Regions from separate parts of the Streptomyces sp. SD15 genome, predicted to be linked through region 2. Evidence: riboswitches for the same ligand, from Rfam matches in the RefSeq annotation. Region 2 holds a riboswitch; each other region holds the start of a gene.
What was found. Region 2 has a riboswitch for cyclic di-AMP ahead of ACX28W_RS07200 (C40 family peptidase). Riboswitches for the same ligand answer to the same signal wherever they lie in the genome.
Positions count from the first base shown of each region.

Region 1 (7,715 bases), on a different contig from region 2:
GACGCCCTGGCCGAGCCGGACGATCGTCATCCGGCGGTCCAGTTCGACGAGTTCCCCTGTGTCCGGGTGGGCGTCGGCGACGAGGAGGCGAATGGAGTTCGTACCGCAGTCGATGGCGGCGACGCGTGTCACTTCTCGTCCTCCCCGTCCGTGTCGTCCGTGTCGTCCGTGTCGAAGAAGCCGCCTCCGTTGGCGCCGAGCTTCTGGATGTCCTCCTGGGTCGAGGTGGACGGCACCACGCACGCCCCCTTGCGCCACCACTCCGGCAGCATCGCGATCGCCTCGTCGCCCAGCGGGTTCACCCCCGGACCCGCGGCCAGGGAGTGCGCCACCAGCACGTGCAGGCACTTCACCCGGTCCGGCATGCCGCCGGCGCTCGGGAAGCCCTCCAGGACCTCCATGGCATCGCGACGGGCGATGTAGTCCTCGTGGGCGGCGCGATAGGCGGCGGCCAGCTCGGGGTCGGTCGCCAGCCGGTCCGTCATCTCCTTCATGACGCCGTTGGCCTCGAGCGTGCCGATCGCCGAGGCGGCGCGCGGGCACGTCAGGTAGTACGTCGTCGGGAACGGCGTCCCGTCGGGGAGCCGGGGCGCCGTCTCCACCACGTCCGGCTGCCCGCAGGGACAGCGGTGCGCGATCGCGCGCAGTCCGCGCGGCGGCCGGCCGAGCTGCTGCTTGAAGGCCTCGACATCCGCGTCGGTCGGCTCGGTGCGCGGGGTGGGCGGCGGGGGCGTTTCCATGCCTGTGCTCAAGTCTCTTTCTTCGTCACTTCGTCACTTCGACGGTTCACCGGTCGGAGCGGTCGGACTTGTCGACGCCGTCCCAGACGTTGGCGTACCAGGGCCGGGCTGCCGCCCCCTGGTTCGTCCGCGACTGCTTCGCCGCGTCCGGGTCGATCACGACGTATCCGGTCTCGCCCGGCATCACATAATGCAGCCGCTCCCGGATCTGCTGCTCCGCGTACGCGTCGTCCTGCCAGCGTGCCTTGAGGTCGCGCAACTGCTCGACCCGCGCCCGGGCCTGCTCCCGCTGCCGCTCCAGGTCGGCGATCTCGGCGCGCTGGGACACGTACTGCCTTATCGGGTACGCGAGCGCCACGATCAGGGAACAGATGACGAGGGCGAGGAGCGCGGCCCGCCCGGTCAGCCGGGAACGGCGGGCCTGGCGCTTGGTCTGGGAGCGGTAGACCCGGGCGGCCGTCTGCTCGCCGAGCAGCCGCAGCCTGGTCGCGGTGGAGAACCGGTCCCGGTCCTTCACGGCCATGAGTCCCGCCTCCCCGATACCTGTACCCACCTGGACGTGCGTACGTCCCCGCACACGGTACGGGACCGAGTACGGGGACGTACGTACGACGCTTCCTACGGCTGCAACGCTCAGCCCTTGCTGTGCCCATGGTCCGCAAAGCGGAACTGCGGGAACGCTCAGCCCTTGCTGTGCCCATGGTCCGCAAAGCGGAACTGCGGGAACGCTCAGCCCTTGCTGTGCCCATGGTCCGCAAAGCGGAACTGCGGGAACGCTCAGCCCTTGCTGTGCCCATGGTCCGCAAAGCGGAACTGCGGGAACGCTCAGCCCTTGAAGCGCGGGAACGCGCTGCGACCCGCGTACACCGCCGCGTCGTCGAGGATCTCCTCGATGCGCAGCAGCTGGTTGTACTTGGCGACGCGGTCCGAGCGGGCCGGGGCGCCGGTCTTGATCTGGCCGCAGTTCACGGCGACGGCGAGGTCGGCGATGGTGACGTCCTCGGTCTCGCCGGAGCGGTGGGACATCATGCACTTGAAGCCGTTGCGCTGGGCCATCTCCACGGCGTCCAGCGTCTCGGTCAGCGAGCCGATCTGGTTCACCTTGACGAGCAGGGCGTTCGCGGAGCCCTCCTCGATGCCGCGGGCCAGACGCTCCGGGTTGGTGACGAAGAGGTCGTCGCCGACGATCTGGACCTTGTCGCCCAGCTTCTCGGTGATGACGTTCCAGCCGGCCCAGTCGTCCTCGTACAGCGGGTCCTCGATGGAGACCAGCGGGTACGCGGAGACGAGCTCCTCGTAGTACTCGGTCATCTCGGCGGCCGAGCGGGACTTGCCCTCGAACTCGTACTTGCCGTCCTTGTAGAACTCGGACGCGGCGACGTCGAGCGCGAGCGCGATCTGCTCGCCGGGGATGTAACCGGCCTGCTTGATGGCCTCGAGGATGAGGTCGAGCGCGGCGCGGTTGGACTCCAGGTTCGGGGCGAAGCCGCCCTCGTCACCGAGGCCGGTGGACAGGCCCTTGGTCTTCAGCACCTTCTTGAGGGTGTGGTAGACCTCGGCGCCCCAGCGCAGGGCCTCGGAGAAGGACTCCGCGCCGATCGGGGCGATCATGAACTCCTGGATGTCGACGTTCGAGTCGGCGTGCGACCCGCCGTTCAGGATGTTCATCATCGGAACGGGCAGCAGGTGCGCGTTCGGGCCGCCCAGGTAGCGGAAGAGGGGGAGGTCGGACGCCTCGGAGGCGGCGTGCGCGACGGCGAGCGAGACGCCGAGGATGGCGTTGGCGCCGAGGGAGCCCTTGTTGTCGGTGGCGTCCAGGTCGAACATCGCCTGGTCGATCAGGCGCTGCTCGGTGGCGTCGTAGCCGACGAGCTCCGGGCCGATCTGCTCGATGACCGCGAGGACGGCCTTCTCGACACCCTTGCCCTGGTAACGGTTGGGGTCACCGTCACGGAGCTCGATGGCCTCGAAGGCGCCGGTGGAGGCGCCGGACGGAACGGCGGCACGACCCGTGCTGCCGTCGTCGAGGCCAACCTCGACCTCGACCGTGGGGTTGCCTCGGGAGTCCAGGATTTCCCGGGCTACGACGACGTCGATGGACGGCACGAGCATCTCCTTCTGGGATGTGACGCGGGTACGCGGGGCCGCGAGGCCCGCACGGCGCGGAGCCTCGTTCGGCTACGCGAGATGAGCCTAACCGGCCCGGAGGGATCGGCCAGCCGGTCGACCACCTCTTGGGCAGAACTGAGGGTAAACATTGTTCCCCGGGGGAACAAAAAGCCCCGCTCCGGCGCGTACGGGGGAACACGCGCCGGAGCGGGGAGCCCGGGGGGACGGGGGGACCCTCATCGGGGTCTCCAGTGTGGAGACCCCTCTTATGAGGGGGCTGTCATTCAGCTGAGGGCAGCCGAGGTCACCCCCGGCCGGCCGAGGTCAGCTGAGGTGAAGCTGCTGACCCGGGTAGATGAAGTCCGCGTCGTCGACGATGTCCTTGTTCAGCTTGAACAGCTGCTGCCAGCCACCCTTGACGTTCTTCTTCTCGGCGATCGTGCTGAGGGAGTCACCCGCGACGACCTTGTACTCGCCGTCGCCCTTCGCGACCTTCTCGCCGGTCGGGGTGGAGACGGTCTTTTCGGCGGCCGGGCGCTCCGCCGAACGGGAGGCGGGCTGCTCCGTCGTACGGGTGGTGCTCGTGCCGGTGCTCGCGCTCTGCGTGTCGGCCGAGGACGCGGTGGAGGGCGCGCTGCTGCTCGTACCGCCGCTGTACGGGGTGCTGGACAGGCCCGTGCCACAGGTCGGCCAGGCGCCCTTGCCCTGCCCGGCGAGGACCTTCTCGCCGATGGCGATCTGCTGGGACTTGGAGGCCTGGTCGGCGGTGGACGCGTAGGCGGTGCCACCGTACGCGGCCCAGGTGGAGGCCGAGAACTGCAGGCCGCCGTAGTAGCCGTTGCCGGTGTTGATGGACCAGTTGCCGCCGGCCTCGCACTGGGCGACGGCGTCCCACTCGGAGTCGGTGGCGGCGGAGGCGTTGCCGGCCGCCATCAGCGGGGCGGCGATGGCCACACCGGTGACACCGGCGAGCGTGGCGATACGGGTCGCCTTGGACGGGCGGCGGTGCTTGCCCTTGCTGAGCAGCATGGAGTGATCCCCTCACCGACGCCTGCGAGGTGAGCTGTCGGGTTCGGGCGGGTGAGTGCCCGGCCGCGCGCTCTCGGCGCACGTCTTCACCCCAAGCCACTCCCGGTCAACTACCGGGCGTGGCACTTACCTTGGGTCCCCCGCTCCTGCCTACGGCGCTTGACGCGTCGACTGTTCCCGTACGGCCGCTGGCAGGATTCGGCGTTGCGATCGTCGGGGCCCGCTGTGGCGAGCGGTGATGACCGTAGGCAGGTAATCGGCGGAATTTCAAAGACGATCAGGGCTTCTGAGACTCATGTCTCAGTCTCACCAAACCGGACATTCCACGTCGAACCATGACGTGAACTACCGCTGCTTTTCGCCCGATTCAGCACTAACTGCAAGGCTCTGACCGGGGAGGATGAGGTCCGGATCGGCGCCGACCGTCCCCTCGTTCGCGGCGTACAGCTCCGACCATCCGCCTTCGAGGTCAAGGGAGTCGGCGATGGTCCAGAGATTGTCGCCGACGCGGACGACGTACGAGCCGTCGACGACGTCTCGGGATGCGCCGGAGTCGCGGGAGGCATGCCGGCCGGAGGAGTCGCCGGTACGTCCGTCCACCGAACTGCCGGTCGCACTACCGCTCGTGTCCTCGTCGGCACTGCCGCCGCGGTGGCGCCCGGCGCCGGTCGTCGCACCCTCGGACGTACTCGACGAGTCGTCACTCTGACCCGACTTGTCCGACTCGTCACTCTTCGCCGTGGCTGTGGAGGGGCTGTTGGAATGCTGAGAGTCGGAGTCACCCTCGGTGCCGGACGACGTGGCGGCCTTCGTCGTGTTCCCGGCCGCACCCGAGGGCGAGTCGGACGAAGTCGAGCCCGACGACGGCGAGTCGGACGAGTCGGACGAATCAGAAGAATCGGATGAATTCGACGATCCGGATGAGCTGGACGAGCCGGACGCGTCGTCCACCACACCCGTGTCGACCTCGAACTCGGCCGAGTTCGCACTGAGCCCGGAGAGCGGTCCGCAGGTGGGCCAGGCCACGAGGCCCTTGTCGTCAAGAAGCCGTTCGGCGAGGGCTATCTGCTGCGAGCGGCTGGCCTGGTCGGCGCTGGGCGCGTAGGTGAGGCCGCCGTACTTCTCCCAGTTCTCCTGGGTCACTTGCAGGCCGCCGTAGTACCCGTTGCCGTTGTCGGCGCTCCACTCGCCGCCGCTCTCGCACTCCGCGACCCGGTCCCATGTGGTGCCGTCGGCCGCACTCGCACCGGTGGCACCGAGCAACGGGATGGCGATGGCCGATCCGGTCACTCCTGCCGCGACGATGAGGGCCGGAGCCTGACGGGGGCGACGATGGCGGCCGTTCCCGGAGAGCATGCGGAAGCCTTTCGCGTGACAGCAGATGACTGCGCGACGTATGAGCCGCGTTGACGAGTGAACGTATCCGCACCCGAACACTTGTCACAAGTCGATGCAGCGCAGATCACGTGAAGATCACAGAGTTGAGCGTCCGTCACCTTTTCGTGACCGGATGATCGTGATCCCGACATGCCTACGGACCCGGTGTGAACTCCACCGGAAGCGTGCGCAATCCCCGCATAATGAGACCGCCACGCCAGCGCAAATCGGCTGAATCCCCCGCGAGTTGGAGGTCGGGGAGGCGGGTGAGGAGAGTGGCGAGCGCGGTCTGCCCCTCCAGTCGGGCGAGGGGAGCGCCGAGGCAGTAGTGGATGCCGTGGCCGTAGCCGAGGTGTTGGTTGTCACGGCGGGAGAGGTCGAGCGCGTCCGGCCGGTCGAACCGTTCAGGGTCGCGATCCGCCGCGGCGAGTACGACGAGAACGGGGTCGCCGGGCGCGATGTTCTGCCCGCCGATGTTGACGGCCTCGGTCGCGAACCGCCAGGTGGCGAGTTCGACGGGGCCGTCGTAGCGCAGGAGTTCCTCGACACCGGTTGCCAGCAGCGCCGTCTCCTTGGCGGCGAGGGAGGCCTGCAGCCGCTGTCGCTGCTCGGGGTGGGTGAGCAGGGCGTAGGTGCCGTTGCCGATCAGGTTCACGGTCGTCTCGAAACCTGCGAACAGGAGGATGAAGGCCATCGCCGCGGCCTCGTTCTCGGTGAGGTGCTCGCCGTGGTCGGAGGCGCGGATGAGGCCGGAGATGAGGTCTTCGCCGGGGGCGGGCGTGTCGGAGAGGGCCTCGCGCTTCTTGTGGATGAGCTCGGCGAGGTATCCGCGCATCTTCTTGACGGACCGCGCGACCCCACCCCGCGGCCCTCCGCCGTGCCGGATCATCATCCCCGCCCAGTCCCGGAAGTCGTCCTGGTCCTCGCGGGGGACGCCCAACAGGTCGCAGATGGCGTAGATGGGGAGCGGGAACGCGAACTCGTGGATGAGGTCGGCGGAGCCCTTGTCGGCGAACTGGTCGATGAGGTGGTCGGTGAGCTCCTGCACACGCGGCGCGAACTCCGCCACCCGCCGCGGCGTGAACGCCTTGCTGACGAGCCGCCGCAGCCGGGTGTGGTCCGGCGGATCGATGTTCAGCAGATGCGTCATCAGCTCGGCTTTCCGCTCCCCCGGAATGCCCGTCTTCCCCTTCGCGTGCGCGGGTTCGTCGTGATGGGCCGGGTTCTTGGACAGCCGCGCGTCGGCGAGCGCCTGCTTGGCGTCCGCGTAACGGGTGACGAGCCAGGCCTCCACCCCACTGGGGAGCCGCGTTCTGTGCACGGGCGCGTGCTCCCTGAGCCAGGCGTACGCCGGGTAGGGGTTGGTGGCGAACTCCCAGGTGAAGAGTTCGGGGGCGGGGCTGAACGGTGGGGGCTGGTCGGTCACGCCCTGACGGTATCCGGAGGTACGGCGCCCGCAACTCCGTGGTTCGCCGCCAGGAGCCATCGGAAACCGGGTTGGGCGCGCGCCCCGCCGCGATGGCCTTGCGCCCGCTTCACCCCAGACTCTCCGTACATGACCTGCCGTTTGACTCGGCGACTCATCACCTCCCTAAATCGCGCCGTGGACCCCGAAATACTCAGATCCAGTTTCGCGGTCGTCGAGAGACGCGCCGAGTTCGCGGTCAAGTACTTCTACTCGCATCTCTTCCGGCACCACCCGGACGTCCGCGGGCTCTTCCCGCTGGACTTTCCGGAGGACATGCAGCGGCAGCGCGACCGGTTGTTCGCGGCGCTCACGTATGTGATGGAGCGGCTGGAGGATCCGGCGCTGCCGGGCTACTTGCGGGAGCTGGGGCGGGATCACCGGAAGTATCTGGCCGAGCCGGAACACTATGCCGCCGTGGGGGCGAGTCTGCTCGCCGCGTTCGCCGTCGTCGCGGGGTCGACGTGGAACGCGGAGACCGAGAAGGCCTGGGGTGAGGCGTACGGGGCGATCACCAACGTCATGCTCCAGGGCGCGTGGGAGGCGCAGCACGCGGGTGAACCGCCCTGGTGGGATGCCGAGGTCGTGAACCGGGCGCTGCACGGCGAGGATCTCGTCGTGCTGACCCTGCGACCGCAGCACCGCCTCCGCTACTTCCCCGGCCAGTACGTCAGCGTCAACATCCCCCATCTGCCGGGCATTTGGCGGCCGTACTCACTGGGCAACGCGCCCCGCGCCGACCACACCCTCGACCTGCACGTCAGCCGTGTCGAGGGCGGGGTGCTCTCCACCGCCCTGGTCCGGCGCACCCGGGCGGGCGACATCCTGCGGCTCGGCGCGCCCGGCGGCGGGCTGATCCTGCGCACGCCCATCGTGCGGCCGCTCACCTTCATCGCGGCCGGCACGGGGTGGGCCCCCGTCAAGGCGCTGCTGCAGCAACTCGACGCCACACACGAGGTGAGGCTGTTCCTCGTCGCCCGGGACACCTCGTACCT
Region 1 covers NZ_JBTLMO010000011.1:144,367-152,081, forward strand. The annotation lists gene ACX28W_RS13730 (Ppx/GppA phosphatase family protein) at 1-132, opposite strand, end outside; gene ACX28W_RS13735 (DUF501 domain-containing protein) at 129-740, opposite strand; gene ACX28W_RS13740 (FtsB family cell division protein) at 787-1,263, opposite strand; gene eno (phosphopyruvate hydratase) at 1,566-2,852, opposite strand; gene ACX28W_RS13750 (transglycosylase family protein) at 3,174-3,878, opposite strand; cyclic di-AMP (ydaO/yuaA leader) riboswitch at 3,883-4,046, opposite strand; gene ACX28W_RS13755 (transglycosylase family protein) at 4,224-5,234, opposite strand; gene ACX28W_RS13760 (cytochrome P450 family protein) at 5,410-6,681, opposite strand; gene ACX28W_RS13765 (globin domain-containing protein) at 6,859-7,715, shown strand, end outside.
Region 1: another riboswitch for cyclic di-AMP. It lies ahead of ACX28W_RS13750 (transglycosylase family protein); the one in region 2 lies ahead of ACX28W_RS07200 (C40 family peptidase).

Region 2 (7,715 bases):
CACTTGGACAGCTGCTCCCGGACCAGCTTGCGTGCCTCGCCCGCCGCTTGTGGCTCGGTGGCCAGCGGCCAGGCGGCGACCGACTCGGCAGGAAGCCGGTGCACACGCACGACCAGCAGGGCCGCGTCATCGGCGGACTGCTGCTGCGCCGGGAGCAGGCCGGAGGTGAGCCTGTCGCAGAGAAGGTCGAGATCGACTCCGCGGTCCCCGGCGAGCAGTTGGGCGAGACGGGCCATGCCCGCGTCGATGTCGCGGCTGGCGGACTCGATCAGCCCGTCGGTGTAGAGGACGAGGAGGGAGTTCTCCGGCAGCGTGAGTTCGACGGATTCGAAGGGCGGGTCCGCGGCGCCCAACGGGGGATCCGAGGCCACTTCGGGAAACTCGACCGTACCGTCGGGGTGGAGGATGGCAGGCGGCGGATGCCCGGCGCAGCCGAGGGCGCAGACACCCGTGGTGGGGTCGTACACCCCGTAGAGGCAGGTGGCGTACGAGTCGTCGCCGAGCTCGGCGACGACGTCGTTGAGGTGAGCGAGGATCTCGTCGGGAGGCAGCTCCAGGTCGGCGAGGGTGTGCACAGCCGTGCGCAGCCGCCCCATGGTGGCCGCCTCCGACAAGCCGTGGCCCATGACGTCGCCGATGACGAGGGCGACCCGGTCACCGGAGAGCGGGATGATGTCGTACCAGTCGCCGCCCACGTCCATGCCCTGCTGGGCAGGCAGATAGCGGGCGGCGGACGTGCACGCCGGCAGGGGCGGCAGCGTCCGGGGAAGCAGGCCGCGCTGCAATTGCTGGGCGCGGTTGTGCTCGGCGTCGAAGAGCCGGGCCCGTTCCAGCGCGTGGGCGACGAGACCGCTGATCGCGACCAGAAGTGTGCGCTCCTCGCTGGAGAACGGGCGCGGTTGGTCGAGGGAGATCACGCACACCCCGACCGGGTGGTCGGATGCGATCAGAGGCAGGAACGCCCATGCCTTCTTGCCGCCCGCCGTGGGATTGCCGCCCAGCTGCGGGTAGTGCGACGCGAACTCCTGCGGAGAGGAGAAGAACTGCGGGATACGGCTGAGCATGGCGTCCATGATCGCGCTGCCTGCCGAGACGGGCTGGTTGTTGAAGAGATCGGTGAACTCTTGCGCATAGCCGACGCTGCCGACGACACGCGTTCGCCCGTCCTCGATGACCTGCATCATCAGCCCAGCCGCGCCGAACGGTGGCAGTACGTGCCGGGCGACCGCGTCCACCACGCCCTGCGCGCCGATCGCCTTGGCGAGCGCCGCTGTCAGTTCCCCTATGCGGGCGGCCCGGTCGGCCTGCGCGCGGGCGGCCGTATCGCGCTCGACGTCCCGCATCAGCTTTTCGTGGATATCGGTGAAGAAGAAGGCCAGGCCGTCAGGGAGCGGGACCAGTCGCAGGTGGCACCAGCGCCGGGTCCCCGGTGCCAGGAAGTCCAGGCCGGTGGGCTTCGGCCGTGCGGCGGTCTCCTCGCAGAGGGCCCGCAGACCGGGGACCTGTAGGGCAGTGACGTCCCACAGCAGGCGGCCGACCAGCTCCTGGCCCAAGCCCAGTACTCGCTCCGCCTCCTCGTTGAGGAAGGTGATGTGCCACTGGTGGTCGAGGGTGAGAAAGCCGTCGCTCATGTGACGCAGCGCGTGGCTGATCGTGTCGCGAGCGCTGCGGGACCCGGTGGAGTCCCATACGGTGCCGACCACGCCGACGGGCTGATCGGCGTGCGCCAGTTTCACCTGGCCGCGTACCTGGACCCAGCCGATCGTGCCGTCCGGGTGCCGCACCCGGTACTCGGTGCCGTACGTGCGCCGATCGCGCAACGCCTTGTCGACCTCGGAGGTCACCAACGGCCTGTCGTCGGGATGGATGAGGTTCAACCATGTTTCCGCCCGCCCGTCGAACTTCTCCGGATCGAGCCCGAGCACGCTCATCGCCGCCTCGTCCAGGTCCACCTCGTCGGTGGCCATGGTCCACTCCCAGGATCCGACGCGTACGGCCTCCAGCGCCTGTTGCAGAAGCGGTCCGGGCCGCAGTTCCCGAGGTGGTGGCTCCTTGGGCAGGAGGGGGCGGCCCAGTCGTACGGCGATCCAGGCGGCGACGGCGTTCAGGAAGGCCCACTGGTCGGGTTCGGGGGCGCGGCGGGCCTCGGTCAGGACGGTGAGTGCGCCCAGTGGTCTGTCGGGGCCGGGCAGCGGGACGGTGGCGACGCTGTCGGCCGGGTCCGTGCCCGTGGTCGTCCCGGGGGCCGGTTTTGCCTGCGGGGCCGCGGCCAGCCAGACGCTCCTTTCCTCGCGTACGGCGCGGACCGGTGGCAGGCTTCCGTCGTCCGGGACGCGCTCCCAGGGCTCGGTCATCGTCGGGGGCAGTCCGCTGCTCGCGAGCAGGTGCAGCCCGCGCAGGCCCTCGGGCCCGCCCACATGAACCATGCCGCCGACCCCGCCGAGCTCGGCCACGACCTGTTCCAGAGCGAGACGGAGCGCCTCGGTCACCGCCACGTCGTCGTCGATCGCACGGAGAAGGGCCATCCGCGGATTCATGAGATCAATATACCGAGAGCGGAAAATCCTAGTGATGTGACGGTGGGGATGTATGTAGCCGGCCTCGCCGCGGCTGGGCTATGATCGATCTTGTTGAACGGCCCGCCGGAACTCCGGTGGTCAGCCTGGCGTTGGTGGTCCAAGGAAAGACGTCCCGCTTCCTGCGGGGAGATGCAGGTGCAAGGCCTGCCCGGCGCTCCATACAGCCCCGCCTCCGGTACTCCGGAGGCGGGGCTTGCTTGTTACTGAGTCGCGGTGCCCGCCCGCGTCCGAGCGGACCGCGGCGCACCGGCGGCCTGACCCTCGGCGTCACGCCAGACCCAGTGCCGACCGGTGCTGCCCATATCCGCGCCCTGGTGCGGCCACGTCAACGGCGCCTCGTTCTGGATGTTCAAGGACTACTTCGCGCTCGTGGCCGGCCGGGCTTCACGCCGGCCGTACGGCACTGTGGATCGCCGACGATCCGGCGTAGAAGATCGACTCCTCGCGTATGTACGCCCCTGGGCTCGGCGCGTGGATCATCATGCTGTTGCCGGTGTACAGGCCGACGTGGCCGACATCGCCGGAGAAGAAGATCAGGTCGCCGGGCTGCATGTCGGCGAGGGCGACCGCTGTGCCGGCGGTCGACTGATCGTGCACGGTACGGGGGAGTGCGACCCCGGCGGCCTTCCAGGCGGACTGGGTGAGACCGGAGCAGTCGTACGAGTCCGGTCCGGTCGCGCCCCAGACGCACGGTCTGCCGATCTGTCCACGGGCAAAGGCGAGTGCCTCCGCGGCCTTCCTGCCGTATCCCGACTCCGACCCGCTGCCGGTGCTGATGAAAGCTGCGGCGCCGGTTGAATGGCCTGCGACGACGCTTGTAAAGGCCGCGTCGACGCTTGTATAGGCCGTGTCGACGCTTGTATAGGCCGTGTCGACGGTTGTACTGGCCGTGTCGACGGTCATGTCGGCGCCGAGGCCGGCCGGTTGCTGCCACAGCCACGCCTCACCGGCTTGGCGGGGAGCCTGTTCTTCGGAGGTGCGCCAGGTGTCCTCGGCCCGGGGCTCGATCGCCGGGAGCTGCGCACTGTGCTGTGCGGCGTGCTTGGACAGCAGTTCACGGGCCGTGGCGAGCTTTTGCTGGATCTGTTCCTTGGACGTCCTCAACGAGGTGTGCGGAGGCTCGATGGCCAACGCGGGCAGGGCCTTTGAGGCCTCCTCCTGGCGTGCCTCCCGCGCGACCGGCAGCGCGGCCATGGGCCCGGCGGTCAACTCCGCCACGGGGCCGGTGGGCACCCCGGCTGCGGGCCCGGCGGTCAACTCCGGGACGCGCGGGCCGGACACTTCCCGTCCACGGCCGGTGAGTTCGTCCTGCGGACGCCCCGCAGGGCCCGTGGGCCGCGCGTCGGCCGCACGGTTCGGCATTCTGTCGGCCGGCAGCCGGGCCGGCACGGTCGGGCCCAGCCGCGCGCGCCCCACGTCGAACCACCGCTTGGCTACGTTGTTGTCGAGGGCGGGATCGGTGCGCGGGCGCCCGTTGCCGGGTGCCGGATTGCCGCGTTGGCGTGATCCGGTGGTCGTGGCGCGGGTCGCGTTGTAGGTCCCGGTGGCGGTCTCGGCCCGGTTGTAGAGGCTGTTGATCCGCTGCTGGACCTCTTCGCGGCTCGGCTCGTCGTTCCCTGCCGACGGCGTGGCGCCGGCGGTCCGGGCAGCCTGGGCCTCAGAGGTGAGGGCCGCGGCCGGGAGGGCGGAGTCGCGCATGCCAGGGAGGCTCATGCCTCCAGGACGCGGGGTGCGTTCCGGCGCCATGGGGGGACGTACTCCTTCCGTGCTCCGCCTACCGAGTTGGCTGTCTGGTTCGGGCGAACGGTTCGGAAGGTATGCCCTACGGCCCGTGCCCTGGTGGGCAGTTGGGCCGATTCACCCCAAGGTCGGTTGGGTCTCCGGCTGTTTTGGGGTGCAGCGGACTCGGCGGAGGTCGCACAACCCGGCGAGGTTCGCCGGAGGGAGTCGTGCGGCCTGCCTGCCAATCTAGCCAACTTGTGTGCCTCACGTGAAGGTTGAAGCGTGAAATGTCCCATATGCATTTCCGACCTGGTGAATTGGGCATGAGGAGAGGGTGTCCGCGCCCCGGCCGGCGACTCCTCGACCCCGCTCCCAAGGCCGCACCGGCGAGTGGGGCAGGTCACCTCGGGATCTGCTGCTCGAACCAGACGACCTTGCCCGTGCTCAGTCTCGTAGCTCCCCAGCGCCACGCGAGTTGATTGACCAGGAACAGGCCGCGGCCGCCCTCGTCGCCTGGCTCGGCGTGCCGCATCCGGGGCACCTGGGGCGAGTCGTCGGTCACCTCGCAGCGGACCACGTCCGAGCGGAGCAGCCGCAGGGCGATGGGCCGGGAGGCGAAGCGCACGGCGTTCGTCACGATCTCGCTGACCATGAGTTCCGTCGAATCGAGCAAGGATTCCAGGCCCCAGCGGCGCAGTGCCCTGCGGGTCAACCGCCGTGCCTGTCCCGCGGTCAGCGGGTGGGGGGCCAGGAACCAGTACCCCACGCTGTCCGCGGGGAAGCCCTCGAATCGCGCGATGAGCAGCGCGATGTCGTCGTCCCGGACACCCGGGCCCAAGGTGTCCAGCACTTGGTCGCACAGCGGTTCCAGTGAGGAGGTGACGAGCCTGTGGGCTGTGCCTTGGAGGTGGGTGCGCAGAGCCGCGACGCCTGTACCCACGTCTGTTTCATGGGACTCGACGAGGCCGTCGGTGTACAGCAGGAGGGTCGCTCCGGTGGGCGCGGGCATCTCCACCGATTCAAAGACGACGCCGCCGACGCCGATCGGAGCGCCCGGCGGGACGTGCAGTACCTCCGCGCGGCCGTCCGGGTGCAGGAGTATCGCGGGCGGGTGGCCGGCGTTCGCCAAGAGCAGTCGCCGCGATATCGGGTCGTAGATCGCGTAGAGGCAGGTCGCCATGTGGTCGCCGCCAAGACGCTGGGCCTGCTCGTCGAGGTGGTGCAGGACCTCGTCCGGAGGCAGGTCGAGCCCGGCGAGGGTCTGCACGATGGTGCGCAGCTGGCCCATGATCGCGGCGGAGGTCATGGAATGGCCCATGACATCGCCGACGATCAGGGCGATGCGATTGCCGGGCAGGGGGATCGCGTCGTACCAGTCGCCGCCGACCTGCGCGGTCTTCGAGGCCGGCAGATAACGACTGGCCAGTCGGACGCCGGTGGGCTCGGGCAGCGACGACGGGAGCATGGTGCGCTGCAGCGTGTCCGCCACGGCGGCCTCGTGTCCGTACATCACCGCCTTTTGGACGCCGAGAGCGGTATGCGTCGCGAGCTGGGAGGCGACGAGCAGGTCGTCACCGGTGAAGGCGGCGCGCTCCGGCCGGCGCAGGAGAACGACGATGCCCATGGCGTGGTGGCGGCCGTGCAGCGGGGCGATGATCAGCCTGCGGCCCGGCGGGAGCGTTCCGGGCGTACTCGCCACGGGCCCTAGCAGCTCGGCCACCGCCGACGCGATCCCCGGTACGTCGCCGAACGCCGGCCCTCCGGCCAGCAGCAGCTGTGCGAGTCGTCCGGTGACCGTCGGACGCACGCACTCGGCCACACCCGAGGGCTGGGGGAGGATCTTCGGCGCAGGCCTCACGGACCGCTCTGCGTCCGGAGTCGCGGGCGCCCGGTCGATGCTGTGCAGCTGGAGGACGACGGGTGCGGCCGACTTCTCGTCCCCCACCGGCAACGGGTCCCGCAGATGGATGAATATCGCGTCCGCGAACGTGGGGACGGCCGCCCGGCGCAGTTCCCGGAGAGTCTCGTCCAGATCCATCCCGCGGGCGATCCGCCGAGTTGCCACGTCGAGATACCGAAGCCGGTCGGTCTGCGAGCCGGTACTGACCGACACCGCGCCCTGCGAAGGGTGCGGATCCGGAGCTTCGGTGCCTGGCACGCGTCGCCCGGTGTCGGAAGAGGAGGGGGAGATGCGCGCCATCTTTGGCTGCCCGGCATGTGGCTGCCCGGCATGTGGCTGCCTGGCTTTTGGTTGCGGGGTTTTTGGCTGCGTGGCCCGGTACCCGGCACGAGGGCCGGGCGGTGGAGGCGGCTGGGGTGTCTGAGGCGTACGAGCGTCCCACGAGCCCATGGGTGCGGCGGGTGCGACAGGCCTCGTCCCACTCGCCGGGCCGTCCGATCGCCGGGCGGCCTCGGCGGGGTCTCCATGGGGGGTGTGGTGCTTCGTCACGCGTTTCGTCCCGTCGAGTGGGTGCCGCGGGCCCATGGTGTCGCATCGTGCGTTCTCAGTCGCGCCTCCTGCAGCAGAGGAAGACCTGTTCCTCGGGCGGGACGTCGGTGACCGCCGGGGCGAAGGTGTAGGAGGACTCCTTGACGATCTCGAAGCCTCCGGTCTCGATGACCTCGCGCAGGTCCTCCTTCAGGTAACCGGAGACCCGGATCGTGTTGCCGAGGAACGGGATCGAGAAGTCGTCCACATCGGCTTCCACCATCGAGAGGATGAACAGGCCTCCGGGTACCAGAAGGTGGCGGACCGTCAGCAGCGCGAGGGGGATCTCCGCGCGCGGCAGCATCAGGAGGGAGAAGAAGGCCGCGACGGCGTCGAAGCGGCCCAGGTCGCGAGGGCCGCCCGGTCGCAGGTCCGCGAGATCCAGCCGGTGGAACGTCGCACCGGGGACGTGTTCCTGGGCGAGTCCCACCATCCCGCCGGACAGGTCGATGCCCACGACCTCGAAGCCGGCGTCCGTCAGCTGGCGTGCGGTCGGCACTCCGGTGCCGCAGCCGAGGTCCAGCACGCGGGCGTCTGCCTGCAGGGAGCCGATCAGCCATTCGCCGGCGGAAACCTGACCCTCCTTGTGCGGGAAGGCCTCGTCGTAGTGGTCGCCGATGGCGTCGAAGGCCTCGGCCTGACCTGTGCGGTCAAGTCGTATACTCGCGTAATAATCCGGCCCATTGTCCCTATTGCTCATGAAAGTAACCTTTCATTGGGCATATTGGAGTATTTCACACTCGGATGAATGATTGTGGAGGTCGTCCCTAGTTGAATCAGCACGGATGATAGCCAGCCGCGCACAGTGCGTAGGCAAGGACTTTCCCTTTGTTCATCCGCAGCAGTGGTCCGGAGTCGCAGGGTCCTGGGCGGTGGGCGTGGTGCGTGGCGTATGGCACGAGACAGGTGCGGGGACGTCGAGGGCC
Region 2 covers NZ_JBTLMO010000005.1:154,323-162,037, reverse strand. The annotation lists gene ACX28W_RS07205 (SpoIIE family protein phosphatase) at 1-2,537, opposite strand, end outside; gene ACX28W_RS07200 (C40 family peptidase) at 2,964-4,277, opposite strand; cyclic di-AMP (ydaO/yuaA leader) riboswitch at 4,335-4,500, opposite strand; gene ACX28W_RS07195 (SpoIIE family protein phosphatase) at 4,702-6,501, opposite strand; gene ACX28W_RS07190 (class I SAM-dependent DNA methyltransferase) at 6,806-7,489, opposite strand; gene ACX28W_RS07185 (primary-amine oxidase) at 7,622-7,715, opposite strand, start outside.

Region 3 (7,715 bases), on a different contig from region 2:
GATCAGGCGCGTGCCGGCCGACGGAGAGTGACGAGTTGGGGTGCGGGCCGCTCCTCGTCGACATGCCACCGGCCAGTGGGGTGTCACGCCAGGGTCCTCGCCCCGCATGACCGTGCGGGCGGAACAGGACCTCGTACACCCCGTACGGTGAACGGCGTTGCTGACGGGATACCGGACGTCGTCCGGTTCACGCCGGGCCGATGAGTCGATCGATCCGTATTCTTCGGATCATGGCCGCTCCGACTGCATATTCACTTATCGCCACTGACCTGGACGGAACGCTGCTCCGCGGCGACGACACCCTCTCCGACCGGTCCCGGGCCGCGTTGGCGAGGGCGGTCGAAGCGGGCGCCAGGCACCTGGTCGTGACCGGGCGCCCGGCGCCGAGAGTGCGACCGCTCCTCGACGAACTCGGCGGTGCGGGGCTGGCGGTGTGCGGACAGGGAGCGCAGTTGTACGACGCGGGGGCGGCCCGCCTGCTGTGGTCGGTGACCCTGGACCGGGAGCTCGCGGAGACGGCGCTGGGCAAGATCGAGGCGGAGGTCGGGCTGCTCTACGCGGCGGTGGACCAGGACGGCGTGGACGGACTGACGCTCATCGAGCCGGGGTACGTCATGCCGCATCCGACCCTTCCCGCGGTACGGGTGGGCCGCCGTGACGACCTCTGGACAGAGCCGATCAGCAAGGTGCTGCTCCGTCACCCCTCGCTGTCCGACGACGAGTTGGCCTCGGCGGCCCGCGGCGCGGTGGGATCCTTGGCCACCGTCACCATGTCGGGCCCCGGCACCGTCGAACTCCAGCCATGCGGCGTGACCAAGGCGACGGGTCTGGCTCTCGCCGCCGAGCACCTGGGGCTGAGCCCCGACGCGACCATCGCCTTCGGTGACATGCCCAACGACATCCCCATGTTCGACTGGGCCGCCCATGGGGTCGCCATGGCCAACGCCCACCCGGAACTGAAGGCGGTGGCCGACGAGGTGACCCTGTCGAACGAGGAGGATGGGATCGCGGTGGTGCTGGAGCGGTTGTTCCGGAGCGGTTGTTTCCGGGGCGGTGTCTCCAGTGCGGTGGTTCCGCGGTCGGTGGGCCCCGTTTGACGTCGTTCAGTAGGGCCCGTTGACGTTGTCGATCGAGCCGTACTTCGCCGCCGCGTAGTTGCAGGCCGCCGTGATGTTCGCGACCGGGTCGTAGGGGTCCATCGACGTGCCGGGCACGTGGTAGGCCTTGAACGTCGGGTCGATGACCTGGAGGAGGCCCTTGGAGGGGATGCCGGCCGCGGCATTGGAGTCCCAGTTGTTGATGGCCAGGGGGTTTCCGGAGGACTCGCGCATGACGTTGCGGTAGATACCGTTATAGGTGCCCGGTATGCCGGATTTGGCCATGATGTCCAGCGACTGCTTGATCCAGCCGTCGAGGTTGTTGGTGTAGGTCTTCGCCGAGGCGGGGGCGGCCGTGGTCGCCTTGGTGGCGGCTTTGACGGTCTTCGTGCCCACCGTCAGCGTGAGGCCCGGGCGGAGCGTGGTCGGGTCGGCGCCGATGACCGCGCTGTTGGCCTCGTACAGCTTCTTCCAGCCACCGCTCTTGGGGTACTTCGCGGCGATCGTGCCCAGGGTGTCACCCGCGACCACCTTGTACGTGATGAGCTGGACCTGAGGGGTGGCGCCGGCGGGGGCGGCCTGTGCGCCGGTCGCGCCCAGGATCGGGAGAACGAGGGCGGCTCCGCCCGTTGCCGCGGCGATGAAACCGCGGGTGAGGGTGCTGGTCCTGGGGTGGCGGTGCTGACGTGCGGCCATGGTGAATTCCTCTCGGGCGCCTGCGAGGTGAGCTGTCGGGTTCGGGCGGGAGGTGCCCGGCCGCGATTGGGTGCGGCTTCACCCCTAGCCGCTCCGGAGTCCGGATCGGCGATGTGCTTGGGTCCCCCGCTCCTGCCGTGCGTGCGGGTGGGTGGGGATTCCGGACGGCGGCAGGATTGGGTGGTCCGTCCGGATCGACGTGAACGTATGCGAGAGCACATGTCGGAAACAAGGCCTGATTTCCCGGTGTAGATCGCTTTCTCCTGGTCAACGCGAGGGATGAATTGCCCGATTATTCCGGAACGTGACGCTCAACTTGCTTTCCGCAAAGGGGGAATAGCTGAGCGGCGGGAAGGGTTCTCGCGCGTTCGGGCGTGACTCATTTCACGCGACCAAGCATGAGTAAAGCGGCAATGGGAGCAACTCGGGCATTACGCTTCGCGCGTCCAAGCGGCAGAGCCGTCGGGTGGGGCCGGCCGCACCTCCCGCATCGACAGGTCTGTGTCCGGGTCGTCGTCCGGGAGCCGGCACGCGTTGGGCTTGAAGTACAGGCCGTAGGCCCAGTATTCGGGGAGTTCGTGGCACATCAGGTCGGGGTAGCGGGCGAACTCCCGGCCGCTGTAAGCCCTGTTGATTCTCGCGACCGCTTCCGCCCGCGCGATCCCGAAGCGCGTCACCATCTCGTGGGCCATCTCGCGGAAGTACGCGAGCATCCCCTCGTCGAGGTACATGAGGAATTCTTCGGTCCGTGCCACGGTCCTCAGAGCTACCCCATCGCGCCGCCGGGACTCCAGTGGGGTGCTGCGTCGGCGACGGCCGCCGTGCGGGGGAATCTCCTCTCCCACGTCCTATGGAAGACCACCTCGTTGCCGTCCTTGCAGATCAGTTCGTTCGACGTGATGAAGTCCTCGGCGTCGCAGGTGATTTCGGAGTGCGCCTCGACTGTCGCGTTCCATGCCAGGTCCGGGCGGTGGAGGCGGATCGACCAGTCCGAGCGCGCGCGGGCGCTCAGTGGGTCGACCTCCTGGATCGTGTACATCTCCCGTGCGTCCTCCGTGCATTCGAGGCCGTCCGGGTAGACGCGGGTACCTCCGTGGCGGGGGTCGACCTCCAGGCGCCACTCGCCCTTCGCCACGTCGCGTACGACGACACGTTCCGGGCGGGGTTCGTCGAAGGTGGTCGGGGAGGCCACCCCGAGGGGTTCGGACTGCTCGGGCTCCTCGAAGGCGATCGAGGGGTCCGACTCGCGTGCGCGTACGGGAAGTTCGAGGGAACTCCCGTTCGGGTCCAGGGTGAAGCCCGCCTCCGAGCCCGGCTGGGGCCAGATCCACGGCCAGTACGCCGAGGAGACGGAGAGACGGATGCGGTGCCCCGGCGGGAACGCGTAGCCGATACCGGTCAGGTCGAAAACCACATCCTCCGTAGAGCCCGGTTTCCAGGAAACTGCCTGGTCACGGCCATGGCGCGCGGACAGGTTCAGTGCACCCCGGGTCACCAGGGTCGAGGCGCCGTCGGGAGCCACGTCGCAGACCCGGGCGATCACCTGGCCCAGGGGTGAGTGGGATGTCAGACGCAGACGGAGCCTCGGGCAGCCCAGGATCCAGGTCTCCTCCGGGGCCTCGAACTCGAAGCACGCGGATCTCGCGTCCTCCTCCCGCTGATTGGGCGGCAGGTCGGCGTCGTTGCCGAAGGGGGAGAAGCGGCCCGCGTCCACACCGGTGTGCTGGGGGGAGCGCACCAGTACCGGTGCTCCCTGGAGTGGGTACGAGATCGGGGTCACGGAGGGAGAGGGCCAGGCGGCGTCGCCCACCCAGCGGCCGGGGAGGGCGGGGTAGGTCGTGGCAGGGGCGTGCGCGTCCATGACGTAGGAGCGCAGGAGTGGTTCTGACATCACGCTCGGGCCGGTGCTCGGGCCGGTGGACGAGTCGGTGGACGGGCCGGTGGACGGGCCGGTGGACGAGTCGGTGGACGGGTCCGGGGGCGAGCCGGGCGTCTTGAGCCAGTGGTCCCACCATCGCAGCGTTTCCTGCAGGAAGCCGATCGCCGGACCCGGCGGGAGACCCCTGTCCGGGTACTCGTGGCACCAGGGGCCGATCAGGCCGCGTACGCGGTCCGGCGGGAGGTTCTCGATCAGCCGCAGCACCGTGTCGCGGTACGGGTCGTGCCAGCCGCCCACCGCGAGGACAGCCGCCCGGATCGCGCCGTAGTCCTCGCGGACACTGCCGTGGCGCCAGTACGCGTCGCGGGTCTGGTGGGCCAGCCAGGTGTGAACGTACGGGTCCACCGCCTTCAGCCGCTTCACCCACATGTCGCGCCACATCACCCGGCCAATGTGCACCGGGTCCGGCGGTCGGGCGACGAACGCGAGCATCGTGGCCGCCCACGCGTGCGTGTCGACGGCGAGGACGGAACCTCCCATGTAGTGCACGTCGTTGTCATAGCGATCGTCCGTCGAGCCGACCGTGACGATCGCCTTGAGCGACTCGGGCGCGCGGGCCGCGATCTGGAGGGAGATGGAGCCGCCCCAGGAGATGCCGAACATGCCCACACTGCCGCTGCACCAGGGCTGGGCGGCCAGCCAGTCGACCACGTCCACCCCGTCGGCCGGCTCGATCTGCGCGTACTCGTCCGTCGGCATGCCCTCCGAGTTGCCGTGGCCACGGACGTCCACGCGGACGGACGCGTAGCCGTGGCCCGCGTACCAGGGGTGGCGCTGCCAGTCGCGGGGTGCGGTCCAGTCGGTGAGGCGGAACGGGAGGTATTCGAGGAGGGCGGGTACGGGCTCGTCGGTCATCGGGCGCCATACGCGTGCGTACAGACGGGTGCCGTCCGGGAGTGGGATCCAGAGGTCCTCGTGAGTCGTCTCGTACGGGAAGGACGTACGGATGTGCGGGTTCAGCGGGTTCATCGGGGTGACCTCGGGGGAGTGGGTGACCTCGGTGGACGGGGTGCGCGGTGTGGTGCGGCCGGAAGGTGAGGGAAGCCCGAGACTGGGGCCATATGGACGAGCGTTCCCTACGCGACTGCGCCCTGAAGCGTCACCGTGTTCCTATGCCTCGTGTCCCTGTGCCTCGTGTTCGTATGGCTCCATTCGATCCGGATATATCGATTCATACCAGCAGATCAAGGACATACCGCTCATGCCTCGATGTCGCCCTGGCGCGGCGCAATCCGTTGCTCGGCGTGGGGCTGTCTGCCGCTCGGGGGGCATCGGGTGGCAAGCGAGGGGGAAGTCGGGAGGAAGTCGACAGTGGGGACGGTGGGCGCTCGTGGTGATCGAAACGTGACCGGATACGCTGACTTGAGTGATGGCAGCGACACATCGACAAACCGTGTCATCGACCGAATGATCGACCGAGTTCGCCATGTGATCGTCAGCAGACAGGAGAACCTCTCGTGACCGTCGTCGGGCCGTTCGGGCTGAGCGTGCGGGACCAGGCTCTCGAAGCCGATATCCAGGCCGGGTTGACGGCTGTGGAGGAGGGCCTGCTCGAAGTCACCAAGAGCGAGGTCCCCTTCATCACGGAGGCCGCGCAGCATCTCCTGCGGGCCGGGGGGAAGCGGTTTCGCCCGCTGCTCGTGATGCTCGCCGCGCAGTTCGGGGATCCGTACGCGCCGGGTGTCGTGCCCTCGGCCGTGGTCGTCGAGCTGACTCATCTCGCCACGCTGTACCACGACGACGTCATGGACGAGGCGGACGCGCGGCGCGGAGTGCCCAGTGCGAACAACCGCTGGGGCAACTCGGTGGCCGTCCTCACCGGCGACTTCCTCTTCGCGCGCGCGTCGCACACCCTGGCCGACCTCGGGCCCGAGGCCGTCCGCATCCAGGCCGAGGCGTTCGAGCGGCTGGTCACCGGGCAGATCCTGGAGACGGCGGGGCCGCGCGACGGCCGCGATCCGGTCGAGCACTACCTCGACGTGCTCAGCGGCAAGACCGGGTCGCTGGTCGCCGTCGCATGCCGGTTCGGCGCGATGATGTCGGGGGCCGACGAGACGGTCGTCGACGTGCTGACGCAGTACGGGGAGCGGCTCGGTGTCGCCTTCCAGCTCGCGGACGATGTGCTGGACATCGCGTCCGACTCGCGCGAGTCGGGGAAGACGCCGGGGACGGATCTGCGCGAGGGGATCGCCACGCTGCCGGTACTGCGGTTGCGTGAGCGGGCGGAGCGGCTCGGCCTGGCGGAGGACATCGCGCTGTGCGAGCTGCTCGACTCCGATCTGACGGACGACGCCCGGCACGCCGAGGCGCTCTCGCTGCTGCGGGTCCATCCCGCTCTCGAGCAGGCGCGGCGGGACACCGTGCGCTACGCGGAGGAGGCCCGGGCGGCGTTGGTTCCGCTGCCCGAGTGTGACGCGAAGGCGGCGCTGGTGGAGCTGGTCGATGCGGTGGTGCACCGGGCCGGGTGAGGGTTCCGCGAGCGCAGGACGGACCGTAAGTGTAGGTGGCGCAGGTCACACTCTTAGATTGAGTCCAAGCTCAGATCCATTCCGTAACCCTCCCCAGAAGCTGACGCAGGGGGCGTCGGCTGACATACGGGGAGAAAACAGAATCATGGGATCTAACGCCCGATCCGACGCCGGATCCACCGCTCGATCCACCGCCCGACCTGATGTCCGATCCGACGCCCGACCCGACGCCACGTTTCCGCGGCGTCGTAAGAGCCTGATCCTGGCCGGTGTCGCGGTGGCCGCCGCGGCAGGTGTCGCCGCCGCTGTCATCCCGGCGGTTGCCGACAGCGGCAGCCACGGGAGCAAGAGTCACTCCGCGCACGGCGACCAGACCATCGCCGTGCAGAGCGGAGTGATGGGCGGCACCGGGGGCACCATCTTCGCCACCAGCCTCAACGGCGCCAACGAGGTGCCCGTGCAGGGCGGCCCCGCCGTCGGCGACAAGGACGGCGCGGCGCTGGAGTTCATCAAGGTCAAGGGCGACAAGGTGTCCGTCGCCGTGACCTGGCGCGGCACCGGCAAGCCGACCCTGCTCCACATCCACCAGGGTGCCAAGGGCGCCAACGGCGGAGTCAAGGTCGACTTCACCAAGCTGCTCGGGAAGATCAAGGGCCACCATGTGGTCGGCACGGTGAGGGTCAAGGACGCCGCCCTGCTCGAGCAGTTGAAGAACGATCCGGGCGCGTTCTACGCCAATCTGCACACCGCCGAGTTCCCGGGCGGAGCCGTGCGCGGTCAGCTCCACAAGGTCACCGGCTCCTTCGACTTCCGGGACGCCCTCGACAACTTCCAGGCCTCCGTCGTCAAGGGCAAGCAGATCTACGAGTGCAAGCCGGCCGAGGGAGGCGGCTACGCCTTCGCCCAGCGTGACGTCTCGGCCGTGCTCGGCGGCAGCATCGCGCACACGTTCGTCAAACCCAACTCCGGTACGCCGCAGTGGGTCGCGCCCGACCGCAGCGCGGTCACCGGGTCGGTGATCTCCAGGACCCCGAACGGCGACAAGAACATCCCCGAGCTGGATCTCAAGGCCACCCAGTCCGGCAAGCACCGCGGTCTGCTGGCCGACACGCAGGAGATCCTGCGCCTCAACACCGTGGGCGGCGTCGCCCCGGCCGGGTCCTGCTCACCGGGCACGATCGTGGGCGTGCCGTACCAGGCGGACTACGTGTTCGTACAGCGCTGATCCGCGGCGCGCTGACCCGCTGGTGCGAGGCGGTGGCTGCCCCAACCCCTACGGGTCGGGGCAGCCACCGCCTCCTCACGTCATACCGCAGGAGTACGCGAGGTTGGCTCCGGGGGCTGACGCTTCCCGTCGGCCGATTTGGTCTGCTTGAGGCAGCAGTTTTCCGGGGGACCCCCTCGGACCCCCGACACTTCTCACCGGTTCGGGTGAGAATGGCGGCTACACGGGTGGAGAAGTGCAGGACGGTAGGCCGCCGCCGACGACGGAGGTAAGGCACACATGGCACCGAA
Region 3 covers NZ_JBTLMO010000015.1:87,281-94,995, reverse strand. The annotation lists gene ACX28W_RS17185 (HAD family hydrolase) at 231-1,097, shown strand; gene ACX28W_RS17180 (LysM peptidoglycan-binding domain-containing protein) at 1,104-1,793, opposite strand; cyclic di-AMP (ydaO/yuaA leader) riboswitch at 1,796-1,914, opposite strand; gene ACX28W_RS17175 (hypothetical protein) at 2,225-2,548, opposite strand; gene ACX28W_RS17170 (CocE/NonD family hydrolase) at 2,560-4,701, opposite strand; gene ACX28W_RS17165 (polyprenyl synthetase family protein) at 5,190-6,200, shown strand; gene ACX28W_RS17160 (CHRD domain-containing protein) at 6,346-7,425, shown strand.
Region 3: another riboswitch for cyclic di-AMP. It lies ahead of ACX28W_RS17180 (LysM peptidoglycan-binding domain-containing protein); the one in region 2 lies ahead of ACX28W_RS07200 (C40 family peptidase).

Region 4 (7,715 bases), on a different contig from region 2:
GCTCTGCCAGCCCCTGTTGTCGAGGCGAAAGAGAAGTTGGTGAACGACCGTCACCCGTCGGGGACCGCAACTCCCCCGGCTCCGGCTCCCGATGCCGTCTCGGCGCACTACGCGTCCTACGGCGGCCAGGAAGCCTCGTACGGCGACTTCACCACGTACGACGGCTATGCCACCACCGGTTTTGACCCGGGCTCGACCGGCACCGGCGCCTACCCGACCGCGAGCTTCGAGACCGCGGGTTTCGCGACCGACCCCCTCTTCGGCGACATGCAGGACAACGGTGGCACGGGTTCGTACGACGCCACCCAGTGGTCCACCGGCAGCCACCAGACGCTGAACTACGACCCGTACGCGGCACAGCACCAGGCCGCGTACGACACCGGCGCCTACGACACGACCGCCTGGGCGACCGGCTACCAGCAGCTCGCCCACATCCCCGCGCAGCACCCGGGCCCCGACGCCACCGGCCAGTGGGACGCCGCGGCCTGGCTCCAGCCCGAGCAGACGGCCGGCCAGGCCCAACAGTGGACCGCGCAGACCCAGGACACGGGCGCGTACGACGCCACGCAGTGGAACACCACCGGCGAGCACGAGACGTACGAGACGTACGAGGCGTACGAACAGCAGCAGCCCACCGATACGTACGAACACCCCGCGCCCGAACCGGAATCCGAACCCGAGACCTTCGACCAGCAGGCGACCGCCACCTTCGAACAGGTCGCGCACGAGCAGTCCGCCGCGGTGGAGAGCGAGTTCGGGGATGTCGGCGACGCGCACGAGACGCCGCTGCTCGACGACATGGAAGAAGTGGTTCCGGCCCCCCGTTCCGCGTCCCGGTCGGCCTCCCGCTCCCGCCGCCGTACCCCCGCGAAACGTTCCGCGATGCTGACCGTCGCCGTGCCCTCGGCGTGTGTGATGGGTGTCGCGGGGATCGCGGCCGCCTCCGTGGGCAGCGGCGGCGCGAGCGACAGCAAGAACACGACGACCAGCGCGTCCGACGCGGTCGCCGTGAAGCCCTCGGCCGTCAACAACAAGCTGGACACCCAGCTCGAGAGCCTCTCCGCGGGCGCGGACGACTTCGCCGACCGGGCGAGCCGCACGCAGGAGCGTATCGACCTCAAGGCTCAGCAGGCCGTCGAGAAGAAGAAGGCGGCAGAGGAAGCGGCCCGCAAGGAGCGGCTGCGGCCGAAGTTCGCGCTGCCGGTCGCGCAGCAGGGGCTCAGCGCCTACTACGGCCAGGCCGGCGTCAACTGGATGTCCGTGCACACGGGCATCGACTTCCCGGTGTCGTACGGCACGACGGTGCTGGCCGCGACCGACGGAACCGTACGGACGCAGTGGAACAGCGCGTACGGAAACATGATGATCGTCACCGGCACGGACGGCACGGAGACGTGGTACTGCCACCTCTCCAGCTACAACGTCGCGTCCGGCACCACCGTGAAGGCCGGTGACACGATCGCGTTCTCCGGGAACTCCGGCAATTCCACCGGGCCGCACCTGCACTTCGAGGTCCGCCCGGCCGGCGGTTCGGCGATCGACCCGCTGGCGTGGCTGCGCAGCCACGGTCTGGACCCGACGTAACCAACCGCCGGGCCCCGAACCCGACGTAGGCAACGGCCGGGTCCCCACCAGCGAGCCCCCGAGGGGCTACAGCTTCTCCACCGGCGCATACCGCAGCAGCAACCGCTTCGGCTTCGGCTCCCCGAAGTCGATCGTCGCCTCCGCGTTCGCACCCGTGCCCTTCACCCCGACCACGGTGCCGAGGCCGAACTGGTCGTGGGTGACCCGGTCGCCGACCGCCAGTGAGACCACCGGCTTCTCGGAGACCCCGCGGCGCGTCGCGAAGCCGGAGGCACCGGACGCCGCGGACCGCGAGCGCGAGGACGAAAGCGAGGCCGCCACGCCGGAGACGGGACCCGACGACACCGGAGCTGTCGCACCCGTGCGCTTCCACTGCAGGTGCGCGTCCGGGATCTCCTCCAGGAAGCGGGACGGCGGGTTGTACGAGGGCTGGCCCCACGCGCTGCGCAGGGCCGACCGGGTGAGGTACAGCCGCTCCCGCGCGCGCGTGATGCCGACGTACGCGAGGCGCCGCTCCTCCTCCAGCTCCTTGACCTGTCCCAGCGCGCGCATGTGCGGGAAGACGCCGTCTTCCATGCCGGTGAGGAAGACGACCGGGAACTCGAGGCCCTTGGCGGTGTGCAGGGTCATCAAAGTGATGACGCCGTTGCCGTCCTCCTCGTCGGGGATCTGGTCGGAGTCGGCGACGAGGGCGACCCGCTCCAGGAAGTCGGAGAGTCCGCCCGATGCCTGCGCCTCGCCCCCGCCCTCACCCTCGCCGGTCTCCTGCTCGAATTCCAGGGCCACGGCGGCGAGTTCCTGGAGGTTCTCGATGCGTGTCTCGTCCTGCGGGTCGGTCGAGGCCTGCAGCTCGGCGAGATAGCCGGTGCGCTCGAGGACCGCCTCCAGGACGGTCGCCGGGCCCGCTCCGGAGTCGACGATCGTACGGAGGTCCTCCATGAGCGTGTTGAACCGCTTGACCGCGTTGGTCGAGCGCGCCGCCATCCCGTACGCCTCGTCGACGCGGCGCAGCGCCTGCGGGAAGCTGATCCGCTCGCGCTGCGAGAGCGCGTCGATCATCGCTTCCGCCCGCTCACCGATGCCCCGCTTGGGCACGTTGAGAATGCGACGAAGCGGGACCGAGTCCTCGGGGTTGGACAGGACCCTGAGGTACGCGAGGACGTCCCGGACCTCCTTGCGCTCGTAGAAGCGGACTCCGCCGACGACCTTGTAGGGCAGGCCGACGCGGATGAAGACTTCTTCGAAAACACGGGACTGGGCGTTCGTACGGTAGAAGACGGCGACGTCGCCCGCCTTGGCCTCACCCGCGTCGGTGAGACGGTCTATCTCGTCGGCGACGAACTGCGCCTCGTCGTGCTCGGTGTCGGCGACGTACCCGGTGATGTGGGAACCGGCGCCCGCGTTGGTCCACAGGTTCTTGGGGCGGCGTGACTCATTGCGCTCGATGACCGCGTTGGCCGCGCTGAGGATCGTCTGGGTGGAGCGGTAGTTCTGCTCCAGGAGGATCGTCGTCGCGTCCGGGTAGTCCTCCTCGAACTGGAGGATGTTGCGGATGGTCGCGCCGCGGAAGGCGTAGATCGACTGGTCGGCGTCGCCCACGACGCACAGCTCGGCGGGCTCGAGGTCGCCCTCGGCCGGCGGCGCGTCCTCGGGCCGGTCGCCGGTCGCCGGACCGACGAGCTCCCTGACCAGCGCGTACTGCGCGTGGTTGGTGTCCTGGTACTCGTCGACCAGGACGTGGCGGAAGCGGCGGCGGTAGTGCTCGGCGACATCCGGGAAGGCGCGCAGGAGGTTGACCGTCGTCATGATCAGGTCGTCGAAGTCGAGCGCGTTGGCCTCGCGCAGCCGCGACTGGTACATCGCGTACGCCTGGGCGAGGGTCTTCTCGAAGCCGTCGGTGGCCTGGGCGGCGAAGTCCTCCTCGTCGATCAGCTCGTTCTTCAGGTTCGAGATCTTGGCGCTGAACGACTTGGGCGGGAAGCGCTTCGGGTCGAGGTCCAGGTCGCGGCAGACCAGAGCCATCAGGCGCTTGCTGTCGGCGGCGTCGTAGATCGAGAAGGAGGAGGTGAAGCCGAGCCTCTTCGACTCACGGCGCAGGATCCGCACACACGCGCTGTGGAAGGTCATCACCCACATCGCGTTCGCGCGCGGGCCGACGAGGTGCTCGACGCGCTCCTTCATCTCGCCCGCGGCCTTGTTCGTGAAGGTGATCGCGAGGATCTGGCCGGGGTGGACATGGCGCTCGCCCAGCAGATGCGCGATCCGGTGGGTGAGCACACGGGTCTTGCCGGAGCCGGCGCCGGCCACGATGAGCAGCGGGGAGCCGGAGTGCACCACGGCCGCTCGCTGGTTCTCGTTCAGCCCGTCGAGGAGCGCGGCCGGGTCCACGGCGGGGCGCGGGGCGCCGTCGCGGTAGTACGCGTCCCGGTCCGGCGGCACGTCGAACTTGCCGCCGAACAGATCGTCCGGAATCGGCTCCGGTACGTGATCGTCCTCGGGCGGCGGCGGGGGCTCTCCCTCATGGCCCCGCGAGGGCTTGAGGTCCGCCAGGAAGCTGTCATCAAAGAGGCTGCTCATCGCTCTCCGAGTCTAGGCCGCCCCACTGACACCCCGCCGCCACCCCGCGAACTCGACCGGATTCCGTGACCCGGGACGGGCAGACCACCCCGTCGCCGTCCCAGTCGCCGCCCCATCACCCTCCAGAATCGCTCCATTACGGTCGGCAATCCGCCAGTAATGAATGGACAGAAAGCGAAAAACCACCAGTTATCCCCCCAGGATTTCCCGCGCACAACAACGCCACCGAATAAGGTCACGAAAATGTATCGGGCATATCGCACATCAAACTTCACAGAAGCCACACGCATTGGCTAGCGTGCCGGGCAGGCCGCTCGACACTCACCGGCGAACGTCGCCGGGCCGTGCGGCCTCCGCCGAGTCCGGTGCGCCGTAAGGCAGTCGGAGCCGGGGACCCAACCGACCTTGGGGTGAATCGGTCCAACTGTCCTGGGGGACAAGGACCGTAGGGCAAACCTTCCGGAAGTACCCGCCCGAACCCGACAGCTAACTCGGTAGGCGGATCACGGAAGGAGTCGCCTCTCTTGGCGTCGCAACACAAGAGGAGTTCCAGGGGCGCGCGGGTAGCGGGCATACGGACTCCCGCCCTCGCCACGGCGGCCCTCACCTCCATGGCCCTGCTCTCCCAGACGGCCAACGCCGCGCCCTCGGCGGAGCCCAAGCCGAGCATCGAAGAGGTCGAGAAGAAGGTCAACGACCTCTACCACCAGGCCGAGACGGCCACCGAGAAGTACAACGCGACCAGGGAGAAGACCGCCAAGCAGCGGAAGCGCGTCGACGCCCTCCTCGACGACGTGGCCCAGCGCACCGAGAGTCTCAACACCGCACGTGAGGAGCTGGGTTCGTTCGCCGCGGCCCAGTACCGCACCGGCGCCACCACCCCCGACACCGCGACCCTTCTGCTGGCCGACGACCCGCAGGACTACTTCGACCAGACCCAGTTGATGAGCCGTCTCACCACCCGCCAGAAGGCGGCCGTCGACGACTACATCACCGAGCAGGCCGACACCACGAAGAAGCGCGCGGAGGCCTCCCAGAGCCTGCAGACGCTCACCACCTCCGAGAACGCGCTGCAGACGTCCAAGACGGAGGTGCAGCGCAAGCTCACCGAGGCGCGCGAACTGCTCTCGAAGCTGACCGCCGAGGAGAAGGCGCGACTCGCGGCGATCGAGAAGGAGAAGCAGGAAGAGGCCGATCGCAAGGCGGCGGAGCTGGCGCAGCAGCAGGCCGCCGCGGAGGCGGAGGAGAAGGCGCGCCAGGAGGCGGCGGCCCAGCAGGAGACGGACTCGTCGTCCGCGACCACGGGAAGCTCCAGCTCCTCCGGGACCTCGGCCACCGACGCCTCGTACACCGCCAAGGCCGACAAGGCCATCGCCTTCGCCCGCGCCCAGATCGGTAAGCCGTACGTCTGGGGCGCGACCGGGCCCGGCTCGTACGACTGCTCCGGTCTCACCCAGGCCGCCTGGAAGGCCGCCGGCGTCACCCTCCCGCGCACCACCTGGGACCAGGTCACGGCGGGCACGACGGTCGCCCTCTCCGACATCAAACCCGGTGACCTCGTCTTCTTCTACGACGACATCAGCCACGTCGGCCTCTACGTCGGCAACGGCATGATGATCCACGCCCCCAAGCCGGGTACGTACGTCCGCGAGGAGTCGATCTTCTACGCCGGCGAGTCGATCATCCACAGCGTGGTGCGTCCGGCGTAACGCCTTGGCCGCGGGGCACGCGCGCGTGAGACTCGTCGAGCTCCACGCGCGCGTGCCCCGCGGGCAACCGGTCCAAAGTTCCTTAGCATCAGGCCCATGCCAGCCACCTCCCCGCCCCGCACCCGGTGGGCCCGACTTCGCGCCTGGTGGGCGCGGCGTCCACCGAGCGACGGAGCCGCCGTCATGGCCACCGGCATCATCTCGGTCGGGCTGTATGAGACCGGCCACGAGACCCTGTCCCGTATCGCGCTGGTCCTGACGGCCGTCGCCTGGCTCGGGCTCGCCGCCGACTTCGTCGTACGGCTGCTGCGGGAGCGGGTGCGGTGGGTGGCGGAGGCCGGCACGCCGGGTGCGCTCACCGCGGTCGCGGCGACCACCGTGCTCGGCACCCGGCTCACCACACTGGGCCGGCAGGAAGTGGCCGAGGCCCTGCTCGCCCTCTCGGCCGTGCTCTGGCCGGGGCTGCTCTTCCTGGTCGTACGGCGCTTCAGGCCCCGTATGCCCGGTGCCGTGTTCCTCGGGTGTGTGGCCACGCAGGGGCTCGCGGTGCTGGGCGCGGTGCTCGCCCCGGTCACACACGCGGACTGGCTCGCGCACACGGCGCTGGTGCTGTTCTGGCTGGGGATCGTGCTGTATGTGGTGGCGCTGCTCTGCTTCGACTTCCGGGAGATCGCCGTGGGGACCGGGGACCACTGGATCGCGGGCGGAGCGCTCGCCATCTCGGCGCTGGCCGGGTCGAAGCTGATCGCCGCGCACCATGTGAACGCCTACCTGTGGAACGACGACGACAGCGGTGTGCTGCGCGCCGTGACCCTCGCCCTGGCCGTGCTCTCCCTCGGCTGGTACGGCGTCCTGGTCCTCGCGGAGCTGGGGTGGCCGCGCCCGCGCTACGACGTGCGGCGCTGGGCGACGGTCTTCCCGATGGGGATGACTGCGGCAGCGGCCCTGTCGGTCGCGGCCGCCGCCGACGTCCCGTGGCTCAGGGGGACCGGGCAGGTACTGCTGTGGATCGCGGTCGCGGCCTGGCTGGCCATCGCGGCGGGAGCCGTCGCGTCCGCGGCAGGCGGCGGATCCTCGAGATGGATGAGTACGTCCATGAAACCGGAGCGTCGCTGATGAGCTGAGGTTCCCTGGGCGATCCTGGGTTTTCCTGGATGCCGGGAAGCGGTCCGTCGTGCCGGGCGGGGTGTGGACGCCTGCCGGTGGACCGTGGGCCGTCGCCGCCGGGTGCGGTGCGGGTGCTCATCGTGTGCGGTACCTGCCGCCTGTGGCGCTGCCGGCTGCGGCGATTCGGAGGCTGCGGTATCCGCCCCGCCGGACGCTTTCCGCTCCGGTGTGGACCCGGGCGGGGCGGGGACCCCGCGTCGCTTTCCTGGGCACGGGGCGGATTCTCAAGGAGACCGGAATCGTGATTGCTGCTCCCACCGGCCTCGCAGTGGCACGCACGTTACCGGGCCCACCATCACGCTCCTGCACCTCACAGACGCACCGTCACTGGAAAGTGCCACAAAAACCTGATCGCACCACATTGAGCACCACCCCGTGATACCCAGTCGCACCAAGGATGCACAGGCCATCAGGAGCACTGCGCACGACCCTAATCGGCGCTACCCATCCTCCTTGTCACCGGCCCACCCCATGTAGACCCCTAGCACCCGGGAACCCACGGTCGTCCCGGAACCACCCCATCGGTCATCACGCTGTGCGAAGTCGCCCGCGCCGGGCCGGGATCACGGCCTGATGCGGTCAGCCGGCGATCCAGTCACGCCAGTTCCGTACATGGTGTTACCAAGGCATCACTCTCAGGTTTAGCGTCCTCCACCAGGTGACCGGCTCCCCACCGCC
Region 4 covers NZ_JBTLMO010000057.1:26,950-34,664, forward strand. The annotation lists gene ACX28W_RS36770 (M23 family metallopeptidase) at 40-1,584, shown strand; gene pcrA (DNA helicase PcrA) at 1,651-4,161, opposite strand; cyclic di-AMP (ydaO/yuaA leader) riboswitch at 4,506-4,677, shown strand; gene ACX28W_RS36780 (C40 family peptidase) at 4,686-5,870, shown strand; gene ACX28W_RS36785 (tellurite resistance/C4-dicarboxylate transporter family protein) at 5,967-6,986, shown strand.
Region 4: another riboswitch for cyclic di-AMP. It lies ahead of ACX28W_RS36780 (C40 family peptidase); the one in region 2 lies ahead of ACX28W_RS07200 (C40 family peptidase).